DNA from 3 places in the Neorhizobium sp. NPDC001467 genome. Region 2 is predicted to be linked to each of the others. Evidence: predicted binding sites of a transcription regulator. Region 2 holds the regulator's gene; each other region holds the start of a gene.
What was found. Region 2 encodes PhoB, which activates phosphate uptake and scavenging genes when phosphate is short. Its sites were predicted from a motif close to TGTCATNNANCTGTCAT; they were not measured.
Positions count from the first base shown of each region.

Region 1: the regulator PhoB is predicted to act here: its motif matches at 3,907-3,923, upstream of ACQKKX_RS12325 (inorganic diphosphatase).
Region 3: the regulator PhoB is predicted to act here: its motif matches at 2,859-2,875, upstream of ACQKKX_RS11050 (DUF2794 domain-containing protein).

Region 1 is NZ_JBNNPS010000005.1:84,124-89,622, forward strand. Features, by position in the region: gene ACQKKX_RS12295 (NADH-quinone oxidoreductase subunit C) at 1-594, opposite strand, end outside; gene ACQKKX_RS12300 (NADH-quinone oxidoreductase subunit B) at 604-1,182, opposite strand; gene ACQKKX_RS12305 (NADH-quinone oxidoreductase subunit A) at 1,173-1,538, opposite strand; tRNA gene ACQKKX_RS12310 (tRNA-Asp) at 2,227-2,303, opposite strand; tRNA gene ACQKKX_RS12315 (tRNA-Asp) at 2,363-2,439, opposite strand; tRNA gene ACQKKX_RS12320 (tRNA-Val) at 2,724-2,799, shown strand; gene ACQKKX_RS12325 (inorganic diphosphatase) at 3,261-3,860, opposite strand; gene hupB (DNA-binding protein HupB) at 4,069-4,347, opposite strand; gene ACQKKX_RS12335 (hypothetical protein) at 4,344-4,505, opposite strand; gene lon (endopeptidase La) at 4,651-5,499, opposite strand, start outside.
Region 2 is NZ_JBNNPS010000009.1:61,712-67,210, reverse strand. Features, by position in the region: gene pstA (phosphate ABC transporter permease PstA) at 1-115, shown strand, start outside; gene pstB (phosphate ABC transporter ATP-binding protein PstB) at 129-944, shown strand; gene phoU (phosphate signaling complex protein PhoU) at 997-1,710, shown strand; gene phoB (phosphate regulon transcriptional regulator PhoB) at 1,735-2,418, shown strand; gene ACQKKX_RS16665 (PACE efflux transporter) at 2,499-2,939, opposite strand; gene ACQKKX_RS16660 (GcrA family cell cycle regulator) at 3,155-3,703, opposite strand; gene ACQKKX_RS16655 (aspartate aminotransferase family protein) at 4,118-5,314, shown strand; gene argF (ornithine carbamoyltransferase) at 5,367-5,499, shown strand, end outside.
Region 3 is NZ_JBNNPS010000004.1:146,761-152,259, forward strand. Features, by position in the region: gene acnA (aconitate hydratase AcnA) at 1-803, shown strand, start outside; gene ACQKKX_RS11040 (TSUP family transporter) at 893-1,630, shown strand; gene ACQKKX_RS11045 (DUF1223 domain-containing protein) at 1,822-2,571, shown strand; gene ACQKKX_RS11050 (DUF2794 domain-containing protein) at 2,894-3,283, shown strand; gene ACQKKX_RS11055 (N-acetyltransferase family protein) at 3,299-3,856, opposite strand; gene ACQKKX_RS11060 (Bax inhibitor-1/YccA family protein) at 3,963-4,697, opposite strand; gene ACQKKX_RS11065 (ABC transporter permease) at 4,875-5,499, opposite strand, start outside.

The DNA.
Region 1 (5,499 bases), on a different contig from region 2:
CGCCTTTTCATCTCCGGGCAGCACATAGTCCGTGCCTTCCCATGGCGACGTAAAGTCGAAATTGCGGAACTCCTGGCGCAGCTCGACAGGCTCATAGACGACGCGCTTGAGCTGGTCGTCGTAACGGACCTCGACGAAACCTGTGAGCGGAAAGTCCTTTCGCAGCGGATGCCCCTGGAAACCGTAATCGGTGACGATACGGCGCATGTCCGGATGGCCCGAGAACGGCACGCCGTAGAGATCCCAGATTTCCCGCTCGAACCAGTCGGCACCTTTGTAAACGCCCGTGACGGACGGAACCGAGACATCCTCGGCGACCGAGAGCTTCACACGCAGACGAAGGTTCCGCTTCGGCGAGAGCAGGTGATAAACCACATCGAAACGGTCGGGGCGCTGCGGCCAATCGACACCCGAAACATCGATGAAGCTCACGAAACCGCCCTGCGGATCATCGCGCAGGAATGCCAGGAGCTCAACGATATTGTCGCGGTTCGTCGTCAAGGTGAGTTCGCCATAGGCGATCTCGGCTGCGGAAACCAGATGGCCCCGCGCCTCACGGATATAAGTCGAAAGTTGGTCGAGAACTTCGCTCATGACTTCCCCTCAGCGCTCGATCGTGCCGGTGCGGCGGATCTTCTTCTGCAGCAGAAGCACGCCGTAAAGCAGCGCTTCTGCCGTGGGGGGACAGCCCGGCACGTAGATGTCTACCGGCACGACGCGGTCACAGCCGCGCACCACCGAATAGGAATAGTGATAATAACCGCCGCCATTGGCGCAGGAACCCATGGAGATGACGTAACGCGGCTCCGGCATCTGGTCGTAGACCTTGCGGAGTGCGGGCGCCATCTTGTTGGTCAACGTGCCGGCAACGATCATCACGTCCGACTGGCGCGGCGAAGCGCGCGGCGCGACCCCAAAGCGCTCCATGTCGTAACGCGGACCGGAGGCCTGCATCAGGCCTTCAACGGCGCAACAGGCCAGACCGAACTGCATCCACATCAGCGAGCCGGTGCGCGCCCAGGTGATCAGCTCGTCGGTCGAGGTGACGAGAAAGCCCTTGTCGGCCAGCTCGTTATCGACATCGGTGAAAAACGGATCGGTGGCGCCGACAGGTTTGCCGGTCGCCGGATCAAGGATGCCCTTCGGCTTTTGCGCGACGAGCGTGTTTCCGGTCATTCCCATTCGAGAGCTCCCTTCTTCCATTCGTAGATGAAGCCGATGGTGAGCACGCCAAGGAACACCATCATGGACCAGAAGCCGAACCAGCCCATTTCACCGAAGGACACGGCCCAGGGGAACAGGAAGGCGACTTCCAGATCAAAGATGATGAACAGGATCGAAACCAGATAGAACCGGATATCGAACTTTATGCGCGCGTCATCGAAGGCGTTGAAACCGCATTCGAAAGCGGAGAGCTTTTCCGGATCCGGTGCCTTGTAGGCCACCGCGAAGGGCGCGATCAGCAGCGCCAGACCGATCACCATGGAAATGCCGATGAAGATCGCGATCGGGAGATAGGAACTGAGAAGTTCAGTCATTGTATTTCATCCCTGCCTGACCGCAAGCGAGGGGCAAGCGCCCAACACTTATGCACTGGCCAAGCGAACGTGCATTGCAACAAGCGCTGACTATCGCAGGACAGCCCCACGCGCAAGAGGTTTAGCCCCCAACCCCCACTCCAAAATGACGCGAAAGACGACGAAAGGTCGCAGCATGTGGAGAAAAGCCATGAAGTGCCGGGAAAGCCCCGCCATGACGATCGGTGGCATTGCACCTAATTTAGGAACTGGACTGAAAACATCAAGCTTTTCGGGGATTTTTGCGCGATCTTGTCGGCATATTTTGCGGGCGACCCCGGCACAATCGTCGCTCAGCTGCGACGATAGCGCGCAGGCATCGCGCAATCGGAATCAACCGTCACGTCGCACACCTACATGCCCAATGCAATCAGTAGCTTAGCTTCCCACGCGAGGAGGACGGCTGCGCCGCGCGGCTGCCAACGGGACGACGTCGCTCCTGCAGCAGCACATACCTAGCACCATGCTGGTCAGCCTATGGCAGTCCCAGCAATGCGTTTGCGACCGCAGGCATGTAGCCACGCATCAGAAGAGCCTCTGGAAGAGGGAAGCGCAGATTGCCTGACAGAACTCATGGGCACGAGATGGTTCGCAGAACCGATGCGCACCAACAAATGGGACTCTAGGAACTTGGAAGAATGAAGAGAAATGGCGCGAGTGACGGGGCTCGAACCCGCGACCTCCGGCGTGACAGGCCGGCACTCTAACCGACTGAGCTACACCCGCGCATTTTGCCTTGCGGCGATCTTCCACCGAAGTGAAAGAAGAGTTTGAGGAAGAGATAGTGGCGCGAGTGACGGGGCTCGAACCCGCGACCTCCGGCGTGACAGGCCGGCACTCTAACCAACTGAGCTACACCCGCACTTATCTCGAAACGAAGCATTCGAATAAGAAGCTTCCCTTCCCCCGGCGGCCTCAACCGCTTGGGATGAGCGCTCACTAAGAGGTTCGCGGACGGGTGTCAACAAGTTTTGACGACAAAAGAATGACGAAATCAACTTTCCCCAACCAGCTCTCCGCCAGACGGAGATTTCCCCATATCTGTCGCAAATTTTTCAAAAAAACGGAAAAAGCCTCTTGCGGATTTCCGCGCTTCCGCATATCTCACGGCCACCGACGCGGCGGACACGATCCGCTTGAAGCGTAGGGCGATTAGCTCAGTTGGTAGAGCGCCTCGTTTACACCGAGGATGTCGGGAGTTCGAGTCTCTCATCGCCCACCATTTTCATCTCCTTTATGTAGTTTGGTTTTTTGTTCACGCGGCATGACCTTAACCGGTCAGCTGAGCGCTAAACCGCAGCGTATGTTCAAACTGGAAGCAACGCACGGCGTCCCTTCGTCCATTCACAACAGCATGGTCGAGATTGTGTCGCGTGCCGCTTCAGGTCAGCAATAGCGGCTGCCGTCCTTCGTCTCCGGCTGACGCCGTTCCCCAGCCCTTGTGACCATCACTGACAGGCGCCATCGCGGCGTACAGGGTTCGCGTCATGTACCTCCCCTTTCCCTCCCTACCACTCACCGATGGGAGCAGGCGCCCATGGGTGACGATCCTCCGCTGGAGCGCAGGTCGTTGCCACCCCGGCGGCTCGCGCTCGAACGTCTCCTCTCTCTGGCGAGAAGGAGGAAGCACGAAAAAGGCCGGGTGAACCCGGCCTTTCCCATCGTCGGCACAGGTAACCGCGATTACTTCTTGGCTTTGTAGGCCTTAATGGCTTCGGCCACCTCGCCTTCCGCATGCGCGGCGTTTTCAAAGCCGTTCAGCTCGACAGCTTTGCGGCCGGCCGGCAGTTGCTTATAGACACGGAAGAAGGCCTGGAGGCGCTCCTGCTCGATCTGCGGGAGGTCGGTGATTTCCTTGATGTTGTCGTAAGTGGGATCGATCTTGCTGGTCGGCACGGCGACAATCTTGTCGTCAACTTCACCGCCATCGATCATCTTCAGAACGCCGATCGGACGAACCTTGATGATGGCGCCCGGAACGATCGGTTCGCGGGTGTAGACGATCGCGTCGAGCGGATCGTTGTCACCGCCAAGGGAACTGGTGATCGAGCCGTAATTGCCGGGATAGACGACCGGCATGGACTGGTAACGGTCCACGACGACATGACCGGTCTTGGCATCGATTTCATACTTGGTGAAGCTACCCTGCGGGATCTCGATAGCGACGTTGAATTCCTTGCCGTCATCCGTCTTCTGCGGAAAGTCGAGATAGGAGACGTAATCAGCAGCAGCGATGCTCGCGGTGGCGGACAGAACGGCGGCGGCGATGAGAAGCGTTTTCATGGAGACCCCATTTTTATCAGTGAGGCGCTTCACCTAGGGGCCTGACATGACATGCGCATGACATGGCCCGGGCATGACTTCGGCCTGTTCCCCGTCAGGTCAAAGCAACGGCCGCGTGGCACGGCAACACCCGCGGCCCGATCAACAAAAAACCCCGGAGATGCTCCGGGGTTTCAAGACTGTGGCAGCAGACTGCCCCGTCCGACAATTACTTGTTGTTGACAGCGTCCTTCAGGCCCTTGCCGGCCGAGAACTTCGGCACGTTGCGCGCCGGGATGTCAACTTCCGCGCCCGTCGACGGGTTGCGGCCCTTGGAGGCTTCGCGGTGCGAAACGGAGAAGCTGCCGAAACCGGCGAGACGGATGTCGCCGCCCTTCTGCAGTTCGGCCTGGACCGTGTCGAAAACAGCGTCGACTGCGGATGCGGCGTCGGACTTCGACAGACCAGCCTTTTCGGCAACGGCGGTAACCAATTCGGTCTTGTTCATGTTTCCACCCCTTTCAATGGTTTGAAACGTATCAAGTTCAGCTCCGGGGCGACAATGATTTTGAGCGTCCCCTGCGCACCCAAAAGCTCTGGAAACGCCTGAAAAACAAGGGGGGCGGGATCATTTTTCACAAAAAAGGCCGGCAAAAAGCCGGCCATTTTCGGAAAAGATCGAAGCGTCCAATTAAAACAGGGAATAAATACCTAGTATTGCTGGAACGCCCGGAAAATAAGGCTTTTTGGCGACGCAAATACTTGGCCCGCAATAATCCCGCAGGTCGCGAACGACCTGCGGAAAGCCGCCTTAATGGGCAACCGTGGTGCTCGATTCGTCGGAACCCTCAACGGTCGCGATCACCGGGGTCTCAATCGAGCCGTCCCATTCGATCGGTTCGGGCTGGCGAATGAGTGCATGCTTGATGACTTCGCCCATGCGCGAGACCGGAATGATTTCCATGCCGTTCTTCACATTGTCCGGAATGTCGGCCAAGTCCTTGGCGTTTTCTTCCGGGATCAGCACCTTCTTGATGCCGCCGCGAAGCGCTGCAAGCAGCTTCTCCTTCAAGCCGCCGATCGGCAGGACGCGACCGCGCAGGGTCACTTCACCGGTCATGGCGACATCCTTGGAAACCGGGATGCCGGTCATGATCGAGACGATCGCCGTGGCCATGCCGACGCCGGCCGACGGGCCGTCCTTCGGGGTTGCGCCTTCCGGCACGTGGACGTGGATGTCCGACTTGTCGAAACGCGGCGGCTCGATGCCGAAATCGACGGCGCGCGAGCGGACATAGGAGGCCGCCGCCGAAATCGATTCCTTCATGACGTCCTTGAGGTTGCCGGTCACGGTCATGCGACCCTTGCCCGGCATCATCACGCCTTCGATCGTCAACAGCTCACCGCCGACTTCCGTCCACGCGAGACCGGTCACGACACCGACCTGATCCTCGCCCTCGGCTTCGCCATGGCGGAACCGCGGCACGCCCAGATAGTCGGAAATGTTCTCCGCCGTTACGGCGACAGACTTGGTCTTGCCCTTGATGATCTCGGTCACGGCCTTGCGGGCGAGCTTCATCAGCTCGCGCTCGAAGGAGCGAACACCGGCTTCGCGGGTATATTGCTGGCTGATGGCCATCAGGGCATCGTCCGAAACCGA
Region 2 (5,499 bases):
GGAACGCGCCTTTGTCGAAAGAACCTCGGGAGCGATCATCATCCTGCTCCTGTTCCTCATTGTCATGAACGTCGGCGCGATCCTCTTGCGTCGTCGTTTCGAACGGCGCTGGTAGAAGGAGCTCTGTTATGAACATGATGTCTGAAGCAGCAGTGGAAAAGGCGCTAGACAAGAAGATGAATGACATGTCCTACAAGATGATCGGCAACGACGTCTCCGTCTATTACGGCGAGAAACGCGCCCTGTTCGACGTCAACCTCAATGTTCGCGAAAACACGGTCACGGCTCTCATCGGCCCGTCGGGTTGCGGCAAGTCGACCTTCCTGCGCACGCTGAACCGCATGAACGACACGATCGAAGGCTGCCGCGTCACCGGCAAGATCACCCTCGATGGCGACGATATCTACGACAAGGAAATCGACGTCGTGGAACTGCGTGCGCGCGTCGGCATGGTGTTCCAGAAGCCGAACCCGTTTCCGAAGTCGATCTACGAAAACATCGCTTACGGCCCGCGTATCCATGGTCTGGCCAAGAACAAGGCGGACATGGACCAGATCGTCGAGGCCAGCCTTCAGCGCGCGGGTCTGTGGACGGAAGTCAAGGATCGTCTGCAGGAAGGCGGCACCGGCCTGTCCGGTGGTCAGCAGCAGCGCCTGTGCATCGCGCGTGCCGTTGCCGTTTCGCCGGAAGTCATCCTGATGGACGAGCCCTGTTCGGCGCTCGACCCGATCGCAACCGCAAAGGTCGAGGAACTCATCCACGAACTGCGCGCCAATTACACGATCGTCATCGTCACGCACTCCATGCAGCAGGCCGCCCGCGTGTCGCAGCGTACGGCGATGTTCCACCTCGGCCAGCTGGTCGAGGAAAACGACACCGACAAGATGTTCACCAACCCGGATGACCAGCGTACGCAGGATTACATCATGGGCCGTTTCGGCTGATTTGGGTGCTTCACCCGGATTGCCAGACCTTACGACATCAAGGATCAGAAAAATGGTTTCGACCCATATTCTTTCGGCCTACGACGAAGAGCTGAAATACCTGAACCGCCGCATTTCCGAAATGGGTGGCCTGGCCGAGCAGATGTGCTCCGATGCCGTGCGCGCCCTCGTCAACTCGGATACGGCGCTTGCCCAGAAGATCATCTCCGACGACGTGATCCTCGATCACGCCGAACGCGAGATCCAGGACAAGGCGATCGTGACCATTGCCAAGCGCCAGCCGATGGCGTCCGACCTTCGCGAGATCATCGGGACGCTGCGCATCGCGGCCGATCTCGAGCGCGTCGGCGACCTTGGCAAGAACACCGCCAAGCGCGTCATTGCCGTGCAGGGCACCGGTGTGCCGCGCAAGCTTGCCCGCGGTCTCGAGCATCTCTCCGAGCTTGCCCTGGTGCAGCTCAAGGACGTCCTCGACGTCTTTGCCAGCCGCTCGGCCGAGAAGGCGGAAATCATCCGCCAGCGCGACGAGGAAATCGACGCGATGTACACGTCGCTGTTCCGCGAGCTCCTGACCTACATGATGGAAGATCCGCGCAACATCACGTCGTGCACCCATCTCCTGTTCTGCGCCAAGAACATCGAGCGCATCGGCGACCACGCCACCAACATCGCCGAGACCATCTATTACATCAAGACCGGTGCCCAGCTCGAAGGCGAACGTCCGAAGGACGATACGGCAAACACGGTTGGTGCGCTCGTCGAGTGACGGGCGGAACGGAGCAGATCAGACATGCTACCCAAGATCGCGGTCGTTGAAGACGAAGAAGCGCTGAGCGTGCTTCTTCGTTACAATCTCGAAGCCGAAGGATACGAGGTCGACACCGTGCTGCGCGGTGACGAAGCCGAAATCCGACTTCAGGAACGCGTTCCTGACCTTCTCATCCTCGACTGGATGCTGCCGGGCGTTTCCGGCATTGAGCTGTGCCGACGGCTGCGCATGCGGCCGGAGACCGAACGACTGCCGATCATCATGCTGACGGCACGCGGCGAGGAGAGCGAACGGGTTCGTGGCCTGGCCACCGGCGCCGACGATTACGTCGTAAAACCGTTCTCCACGCCCGAACTGATGGCCCGCGTCAAGGCGATGCTGCGCCGTGCCCGTCCGGAAGTGCTCTCAAGCGTCCTGAAATGCGGCGACATCGAGCTCGATCGCGAAACCCACCGCGTTCACCGCAAGAGCCGCGAAGTCCGGCTTGGACCGACCGAGTTTCGCCTGCTGGAATTCCTGATGGTGTCACCCGGCCGCGTCTTCTCGCGCTCGCAGCTGCTGGATGGCGTCTGGGGCCATGATATCTATGTCGACGAGCGCACCGTCGACGTGCATGTCGGGCGCCTGCGCAAGGCGCTGAACTTCTCCAACATGCAGGATGTCATCCGCACCGTTCGTGGCGCGGGCTATTCGATGGAAGCCTGAGACGCTTTATCTGCGTTGAAATTGAAAAGGCCCGGATGTGCATCGCGCATCCGGGCCTTTTCTCATTCATCCGCTGTGATTTACTCGGCGGGAGCCTGCGCCTCGCGCCATTCCGGCAGCGGAAAGATCCGGTCATAGGCCATGTTGAAGACGAAGGCATAGACCAGATAGAAGGTCGCAAACGAGATATCCATCACCAGCGCCTGCCAGATCGTCACCCCAAGATACCAGGCGATGAACGGTAGCAGCACGACCAGCAGGCCGAGCTCGAACAGGAAGGTGTGGGCGACACGCAAGGGCAGCGTCTTTTGAGTGCTGCCGCGGAATTTCTGCATCAGATGGTCGAAGCCGAGATTGTAGACATAGTTCCAGGCCGTGGCGACGGTTGCCGAAACGATGCCGACGACGCCGACATGCTCGACGGGCAGGTGGAAAACGAAGGATGCGAGTGGCGTGAAGATTGCCAGCCCGATGACCTCAAAGCTAATGGCATGACGAATACGATCGCGCGTGGTGCGCATAGTCAACCCCTTGGGTTTGGCCGGGTCGTCCCGGTGTTTCATGCCCAGTACGGGGGAGGTCGTCCTCGCAAGCCGTAATTAGGTGTTTGCCCATCTAATGGCAAGCGGCGTTACGGCAAACCTGCCTTGCAACCAGGCAAATGCCGGATCGGTAGGCGCAAAAAAAAGCGGGCTGGAAGCCCGCTTTCATCTCTTGCGCTAGCGGCCTTGCCTGCTCAGGCGCGGGCAACGGCCTTGTTGCGACGCTCGTTGACCGGCTGGTAGGCCATGCGGCCATGGTATTTGCAGTAGGGCGAATTGTCCGGGGATTCGGCGCCGCAGAAGTGGAAGTCGTCCTTCAGCGGATCGCCCATCGGCCATTTGCAGGTGCGCTCGGTCAGTTCCGTCAGCGCCAGCTTGCGGTTGATCGGCACGACGATGTTGCCGGCCGGCTTGTAGACGGCAACGTCCTGCGTCGTCGCCTCCATCTCCATCTCTTCGCGGACCAGGGTAGCGCCGGCCGGGCGCTGCGCGGTGCGAGCCTGCGGACGGGCCGCAAAATTGCTCTGCGGGCGCGGTGCGGAAGCAGCGACGCGCTTGGCCGGGCGCGGTGCAGCACTCGCTGCTCCGCCGGCTTTCGCGCGGCCCGGCAGATTGAGGCGGTGGACCTTGCCGATCACCGCGTTGCGGCTTACGCCTCCAAGTTGCGCCGCGATCTGGCTGGCGCTCAGACCTTCGGCCCATAATTTCGTCAGTCGCTCGACCCGCTCGTCAGTCCAGTTCATGCTGTCTCTCCGCCGTGAGGTGCTGAACGTGGCTTGAATCGATCACCGATCCGGCGAATGAATCCGCCAGAAAATACTACATCTATACTTTTGGTGACCAGTTCCGCCGCATGCAGCCTAGTAATTGAGAATAACCTAGTGTGGGGGTGACTCCGTGGCAAGAGTCGGGCGAATCACCGCGAATCGATTTTCCGGTTTTCCCCAACTTGCTGGCCCGGCGAGTCATATTTGTCACAGCTTCTGGGCGAGTGAACCGTCGCGCGGGATAGGGCGAAATTGCCTGCTTTGAAAGGTGTTTTGTTGACAGCGCACAGGGAAATGCGGATAGTCCTCCCGCCGCCTTTCCAGGCGGCATTTTCAATTCCGGCCGTGGCGAACGCGGTCGATCTGTGAGCATTCAGGAGATATGTCGCCATGGCTGAAGCCGCCCTTTTCGACACGTTTGCCCGGGCTCCGCTTCGCTTCGAGCGCGGCGAGGGCGTTTGGCTTGTGACGGAAGGCGGCGAGCGATATCTCGATTTTGGTGCGGGCGTCGCAGTCACCTCCTGCGGCCATTCCAATCCGCATCTGGTCAATGCGCTGAAGGCGCAGGCGGAAAAGGTCTGGCACCTCTCCAACCTCTATGAAATCCCGGAGCAGGAGCGGCTCGCCCGCCGCCTGACGGAAGCGACGTTCGCAGACAAAGTGTTCTTCACCAATTCGGGAGCGGAAGCGCTGGAATGCGCCATCAAGACGGCGCGTCGTTATCACTTCTCCAAGGGTAATCCGGAAAAATTCCACATCGTCACCTTCGAAGGTGCCTTCCACGGCCGCACGATCGCAACGATCGCCGCCGGCGGGCAGGAAAAATACATGGAAGGTTTTGGCCCCAAAGCGCAGGGTTTCGATCAGGTGCCGTTCGGCGATCTCGATGCGCTCAATGCCGCCATCACCGAAAATACTGGCGCCCTGCTGATCGAGCCGATCCAGGGAGAGGGCGGCGTGCGCCCCGTGCCGAAGGAATTCATGCGCGAGCTGCGTCGCATCTGCGATGAAAAGGGCCTGCTGCTGATCCTCGACGAGGTTCAGACCGGCGTCGGCCGCACCGGCAAGTTTTTCGCACACGAGTGGCTGGGCGTGACGCCCGACATCATGGCGATTGCCAAGGGCATCGGCGGCGGTTTTCCGTTCGGCGCCTGCCTTGCAACGGCCGAAGCCGCCTCCGGCATGAAACCCGGCATTCACGGTACGACCTATGGCGGCAATCCGCTGGCCATGGCCTGCGGCAACGCCGTGCTCGACATCGTCCTTGCCGACGGTTTCCTCGACAATGTCCGTGATGTCGCGCTCGTCTTCCGTCAGGGCCTTGCGGCGCTTAAGGATCGTTTCCCGGACGTGATCGAGGATATCCGCGGCGAAGGCCTGCTGCTCGGCATCAAGGCGAAAATCCCGGCCGGCGATCTGGTTACCGGCCTGCGCAACGAAAAGATGCTGTCGGTGCCGGCCGGCGACAATGTCGTGCGCCTGCTGCCGCCGCTGGTCGTCACTGCGGAGGAAGCCCGCGAGGGACTGGCCCGCATCGAACGCGCGGCGGAAGCACTTACCGCCGAACAGTTGAAGAAAACCGCCTGAGGGCAGGAGAGGGGACGCCGTTTCGGGTTCCCTCGTGAAGGGAATTTTTGAAATGGCATCTCCCAAGCATTTTCTAGATCTGTCCGCCGTCTCGAAGCAGGATCTGCGCACGATCCTCGACGACGCCAAGGTCCGCAAGGAGGCCACCAAGGCCGGCACGGCCGACAAGCCGCTGGCCGGCAAGA
Region 3 (5,499 bases), on a different contig from region 2:
GCGATACCTATGCGTGGGACGACAAGTCGACCTATGTGCAGAACCCGCCCTACTTCGTCGGCATGGGCAAGACCGGTTCTGGCCTCAAGGACATCAAGGGCGCCCGCGTCCTCGGTCTCTTCGGCGACAAGATCACCACCGACCACATTTCCCCGGCCGGTTCGATCAAGGCTGCTTCGCCGGCTGGTGCCTACCTCACCGAGAACGGCGTTGGCGTGGCCGACTTCAACCAGTACGGCACGCGCCGCGGCAATCACGAAGTGATGATGCGCGGCACGTTCGCCAACATCCGTCTGCGCAACCACATGCTCGGCCCGAACGGCAAGGAGGGTGGCTACACCATCCACTATCCGTCCAAGGAAGAGATGTCGATCTACGACGCGGCCATGAAGTACAAAGACGAAGGCACCCCGCTCGTCATCTTCGCCGGCGTCGAATACGGCAACGGTTCATCGCGTGACTGGGCTGCCAAGGGCACCAACCTCTTGGGCGTCAAGGCCGTCATCGCGCAGTCCTTCGAGCGTATTCACCGTTCGAACCTGGTCGGCATGGGCGTCGTGCCGTTCACCTTCGAGGAAGGCACGACCTGGGCATCGCTCAACCTCAAGGGCGACGAGACCGTCACCATCGAGGGTCTGGAAGGCGACATCAAGCCGCGTGAATGGAAGACCGCCAAGATCAGCTATGCCGATGGAACGGAAAGGGACATCAAGATCCTTTGCCGCATCGATACGCTGGACGAGGTCATCTATATGAACAATGGCGGCATCCTTCAGACCGTTCTCCGCGATCTGGCGGCCTGAGGCCGGACCCTTTGACGCTCGCCGGGTTGACCGGCGGGCGTTGGTTCTCTGGCGCCTGCCGCGCCCTTATTCCTTCAGGTCTTCCGCCCGTGTCCCTCGTGATATTCATCGGCATGGCAGTCACCGTCTTCCTGACGTCGCTGCTGTCCGGCATTTTCGGAATGGCGGGCGGCCTGATCCTGCTTTGGGTTCTGCTCTTCCTCTACCCGGTCGGCACGGCCATTGCGATCCAGGGCGTCATCCAGATGGTGTCCAACGGGTCGCGGGCATGGTTCTCGCGCGCCTATATCGACTGGAAGATCCTGGCCTTCCTGTGTTCCGGCGTGGCCCTTGCCGCGTTCATCCTTTTTCTCACCAATTATACCCCAAGCCTGATCGTGGTTCTGATCGGGGTCGGCCTGATGCCGATCCTGGTGTGGTTGCCCGTCAACAGGCTGCAACTCGACGCTGCGCGACCGTCCCATGCCTTTCTGGCCGGCCTGCTCTCAGGCGCGATGACGATCAGCGTCGGCGTTGCGGGCCCCACGGTCGACATCTTCTTCATCCGTACCCAGATGGACCGACGCAAGATCATCGCCACCAAGGCGTCGATCCAGACCTTGTCGCATCTCGCAAAAATCACCTTCTATTGGCAGGCCGCCTTCGACCTTCCGACCATGGACGCCGTTTCCGTGTTACTTGCTGCACCGATCGCCATTTTCGGGGCGCGGGCAGGCAATGGTATCCTGCAAAAGATGACTGACGCCAATTTCCGCAGCTGGACCCGGTGGGTCGTGACAGCCGTCGGCGCCGTCTACCTAACCCAGGGCCTGCTGAAACTTGTTTGAAGTGGGTGCGATTTTCGATAAGTGACATATGGTCGTGATGAATATGATAGGTAGACCGATTTCGTGACTGTCCCTCACCCGGTTGTGACTTCCGTTTGACCAGATGCTTTGCGTATTTTGAGGAATGGAAAAGCGCGTGGCCGCGCCGTTACCTCCTCCTCCCGCCCGGTTCGTCCAAAAGGTTTTGTTCGATGTTTCCGACTGTCCGTAGCGCCGCATTCCTGATCGGCCTGTTGTCTGCCGGTCTTGCCAGCGCCGGCGAGGTTGAAAACCCAAAGGGTGTCGTCGAATTGTTCACCGCGCAGGGCTGCGCTTCCTGTCCGCCGGCCGATGCCGCACTGAAAAAACTGGTCGAGCAGGGGGATGTCGTCGCGCTCGCCTATCACGTCGATTACTGGAACTATCTCGGCTGGACCGATACGCTGAGTTCCAAGGAGAACACCGAGCGGCAATATGGCTATGCCCATTCCTTCGGCCGCAGCGGGGTCTACACGCCACAGGCGGTGGTCAACGGCCGCGACCACCTGATCGGAACGGATGTCGCCGCCATCAACCAGAAGATGGACGGAATGAAGGGTGCCGGTCAGGGCCTGACCGTTCCCGTCAAGGCGGACATGAATGGCGAGGAAATCGAGATCAGTATCGGCGCCGGTACCGGCAAGGCCGATATCGTAATCGCCTATTTTACCAAAAAGGAAAAGGTCGCCGTCGAAAAGGGCGAAAATACCGGCAAGCAGATGGAATACTGGCACAGCGTCTATGACGTGCAGACCGTCGGCATGTGGGATGGCAAGGACATGAAGATCACCGTGCCCGCGCGCACCATGGGCAAGGGTAAGAAGGATGGCTGCGCCATTCTTCTGCAATCGTCGAAGCCCGGCGGGGAGCCTGCCGCCATCGTCGGCGCGACGGTGCTGATGGCCGGACGCAAGCGCGACTGATACCGATTCATTCAATGAAATGTGTGAAGGACGGTCTCACGAGGCCGCGAGGATGTTGGCTGCCCGATCCGGAACGTTGGGGGGCTGGGGGTAAGGGTCAGCGCTCCGGATCGGGCTTGCTTGACGCGATGGCGTCAACCAACAATGCCAATCTCGCGCCGGATTCAGGCGCTGTTTTGACCGAAATGCGGCGATAAAAATAACCTTGTTCGATTGCATCTAAGGGTTTTGCGCAGCATCTCAGCCGCAACCGGCCGGGCTTGCATTTTCCTGGCGCTGAGGCACACTGTCATATGTCTGCAATCTTCGATCTGGAGCCATGATGACTGACCACCCGGATTTTCCGAGGGGATCGAACCCCGAAGACAGTGCCGTCGTTGTCGATCTCGACCATTACAGACAGAACCGCGATCCGCTGCCGATCACCTTTCACCGACGCGAGCTCGACGCCATCCTGTGGATTTATGGCCGCATGGTGGGCGAGGGGGAGTGGAAGGACTATGCCATCGATCACACCAGGGAAAAGGCGGTGTTTTCCGTCTTCAAGCGATCCGGCGAAATGCCGCTTTTCAGAATAGAGAAAAATCCGAAACTGGCGGCCAAGCAGGGTGCCTTTTCCGTCGTCAATACTCAGGGCAGGATCCTGAAGCGCGGCCATGACCTGCAACAGGTACTGAAGGTCTTCGACAAGGCGCTGAAGCTCGTCGATTGATCGGCCCTGCCGCTTCTAACCGCGAAAGAGCGAGCCGGGATAGGTGGCTGGGTCGGGCAGCGTTTCCGTTCCCTCACCGAGAGCAATCTGCATGAAGATCGTGTCCTGCCACTTGCCGTGCTTGAACCCTGCGCCCTTGATGGTGCCGGTCATTTCAAAGCCCAGACTTTTGTGGAGCGCCACCGATGCGGGGCTGACGCCGCCAATGACGGCGACCATCTGGCGAAAGCCCAGTGCCTCGCAGCGAGCCAGAAGCTCTTTCAGAAGCGCTTTGCCGACGCCCTGTCCGCGCGCGTCCGGGGCGAGATAGATCGAATCCTCCACCAGCCAGCGATAGGCCGGGCGGGTTCGAAAGGCGGAGGCATAGGCAAACCCGAGAATCCCGTTCCCTTCTGCCTCGGCGACAATATAGGGATATCCCTTCGCCCCGACGGCGTGGAAACGATCGCTCATCTCCGCCTGATCCGGCGGGATTATCTCGTAGCTTGCAGAACCATGAAGCACGCTGTCGCGATAAATTTCAGTGATTGCCGGCAGATCGGCGGGCGTTGCGTCGCGCAGGTGAACGGTCATGGGTAAGCCGGCCGGTATCAGTTTAGATTTACACTATGGCAGGCCGGGTATTCGGACAACAAAAAGGCGGCCCCGGGGCCGCCCCTTCGTCACGCTCGTGTTGTTCTCAGTCGCGGTTTCCGAGGAAACGCAGCAGGAACAGGAAGAGGTTGATGAAGTCGAGATAAAGCGTCAGTGCGCCCATAATGGCCATGCGGCCGGTCGTGGTCACGTCATTGCCTTCGTAGTACATTTCCTTGATCTTCTGCGTATCATAGGCGGTCAGGCCGGCGAAGATCAGCACGCCGATGGCCGAGATGGCAAAGCCGAGGGCGGAAGAGGCCAGGAAAATATTGACGATCGAGGCGATGATCAGGCCGAACAGGCCCATGATCAGAAACGAGCCCATCGCCGACAGATCCTTGCGCGTGCTATAGCCGTAAAGCGACAGCGCACCAAAGGAAGCAGCGGTGATGAAGAAGGTCTGGACGATGCTCTCGCTCGTGTAGACCATGAAAATCGACGATAGGGACAGGCCCATCAATGCGGCGTAGATCCAGAACGTCGTCTGTGCGGCAGAAACGCTCAGCTTATGGATGCGGAAGCTCAGGAAGAAGACGAGCGCCAGCGGCGCAAGCATCACCACCCAGCGAAGCGGAGAGCCGAAGATCGCCTGGGCAAAGGCCGGGCTGCTGATGGCAGCGCTATAGGTTCCATAGGCGGCCAGGCCGGTGATGGCCAAGGCGAGCGCCATCAGGTTGTAGACCTTGAGCATATAGGAGCGCAGGCCCTGATCGATCATCGCGCCTGACTGCACGCCGCCGCGTGCCATGCGGTGTTGATAGTTCTGGGGATCAGCCATGTTTTCCTCTCAAAGTTCCGAGAACGTTCGGTGTGCCGGCATGGCCGGGCGCCGCTGCGGAGCTCCAGCAGGCATGGCATGAATATGCTGGCAGTTGCGCCGGCATTCAAGGTTCTGACTCTGGATTCCCGACCATGACAGGAATTTAATGTTGCAAGGCTGCGCTCGTGCGCTGTTTCAAAGCTCGCGCAATACGGGAGCCGCCTTCTGGCCGAGGATACGCCATGTGCCGGCAAGCCCGATGCCGACCGTCAGCACCAGCGCGATCACCAGCGTCAGCAATGCCACATCCGGCATGAAGGCAGACTGCAGGCGCATGATTTTGGCGACCACATACCAGGCGGCTGCCGTCCCCGCGAACAGCGCGAATATGGCGGTCGCCGCGCCGAGGATCATGTATTCGTAGCTGAAGGCGCGGATGAGCATGGAACGTGTGCCGCCAAGCGTCTTCAGGATGACGGCATCGTGTGTGCGGGCGCGGTTGCCGGCCGCAAGCGCACCCGCCAGTACCAGCACGGATGCGATCAGCGCCACGGCCGCCGCCGCCCGGATCGCGGTGGCAAGCTGGCCGACCAACTGGTCGACGATATCGATCGCATCCTTGACCCGCACACTGGTAATGGTCGGAAAGGTGTTGGTCACTGCCTTCAGGATGGAGGCTTCCACCTGCGGCGACGCACCCGTATCGGTTAGCGTCGCCAGCCAAGCATGCGGGGCCCCTCGGAACGTATTGGGCGAAAACACCATGACGAAGTTGATCGAGAGGGATTCCCAGGCGATGCTGCGGAAATTGGCAATCCGA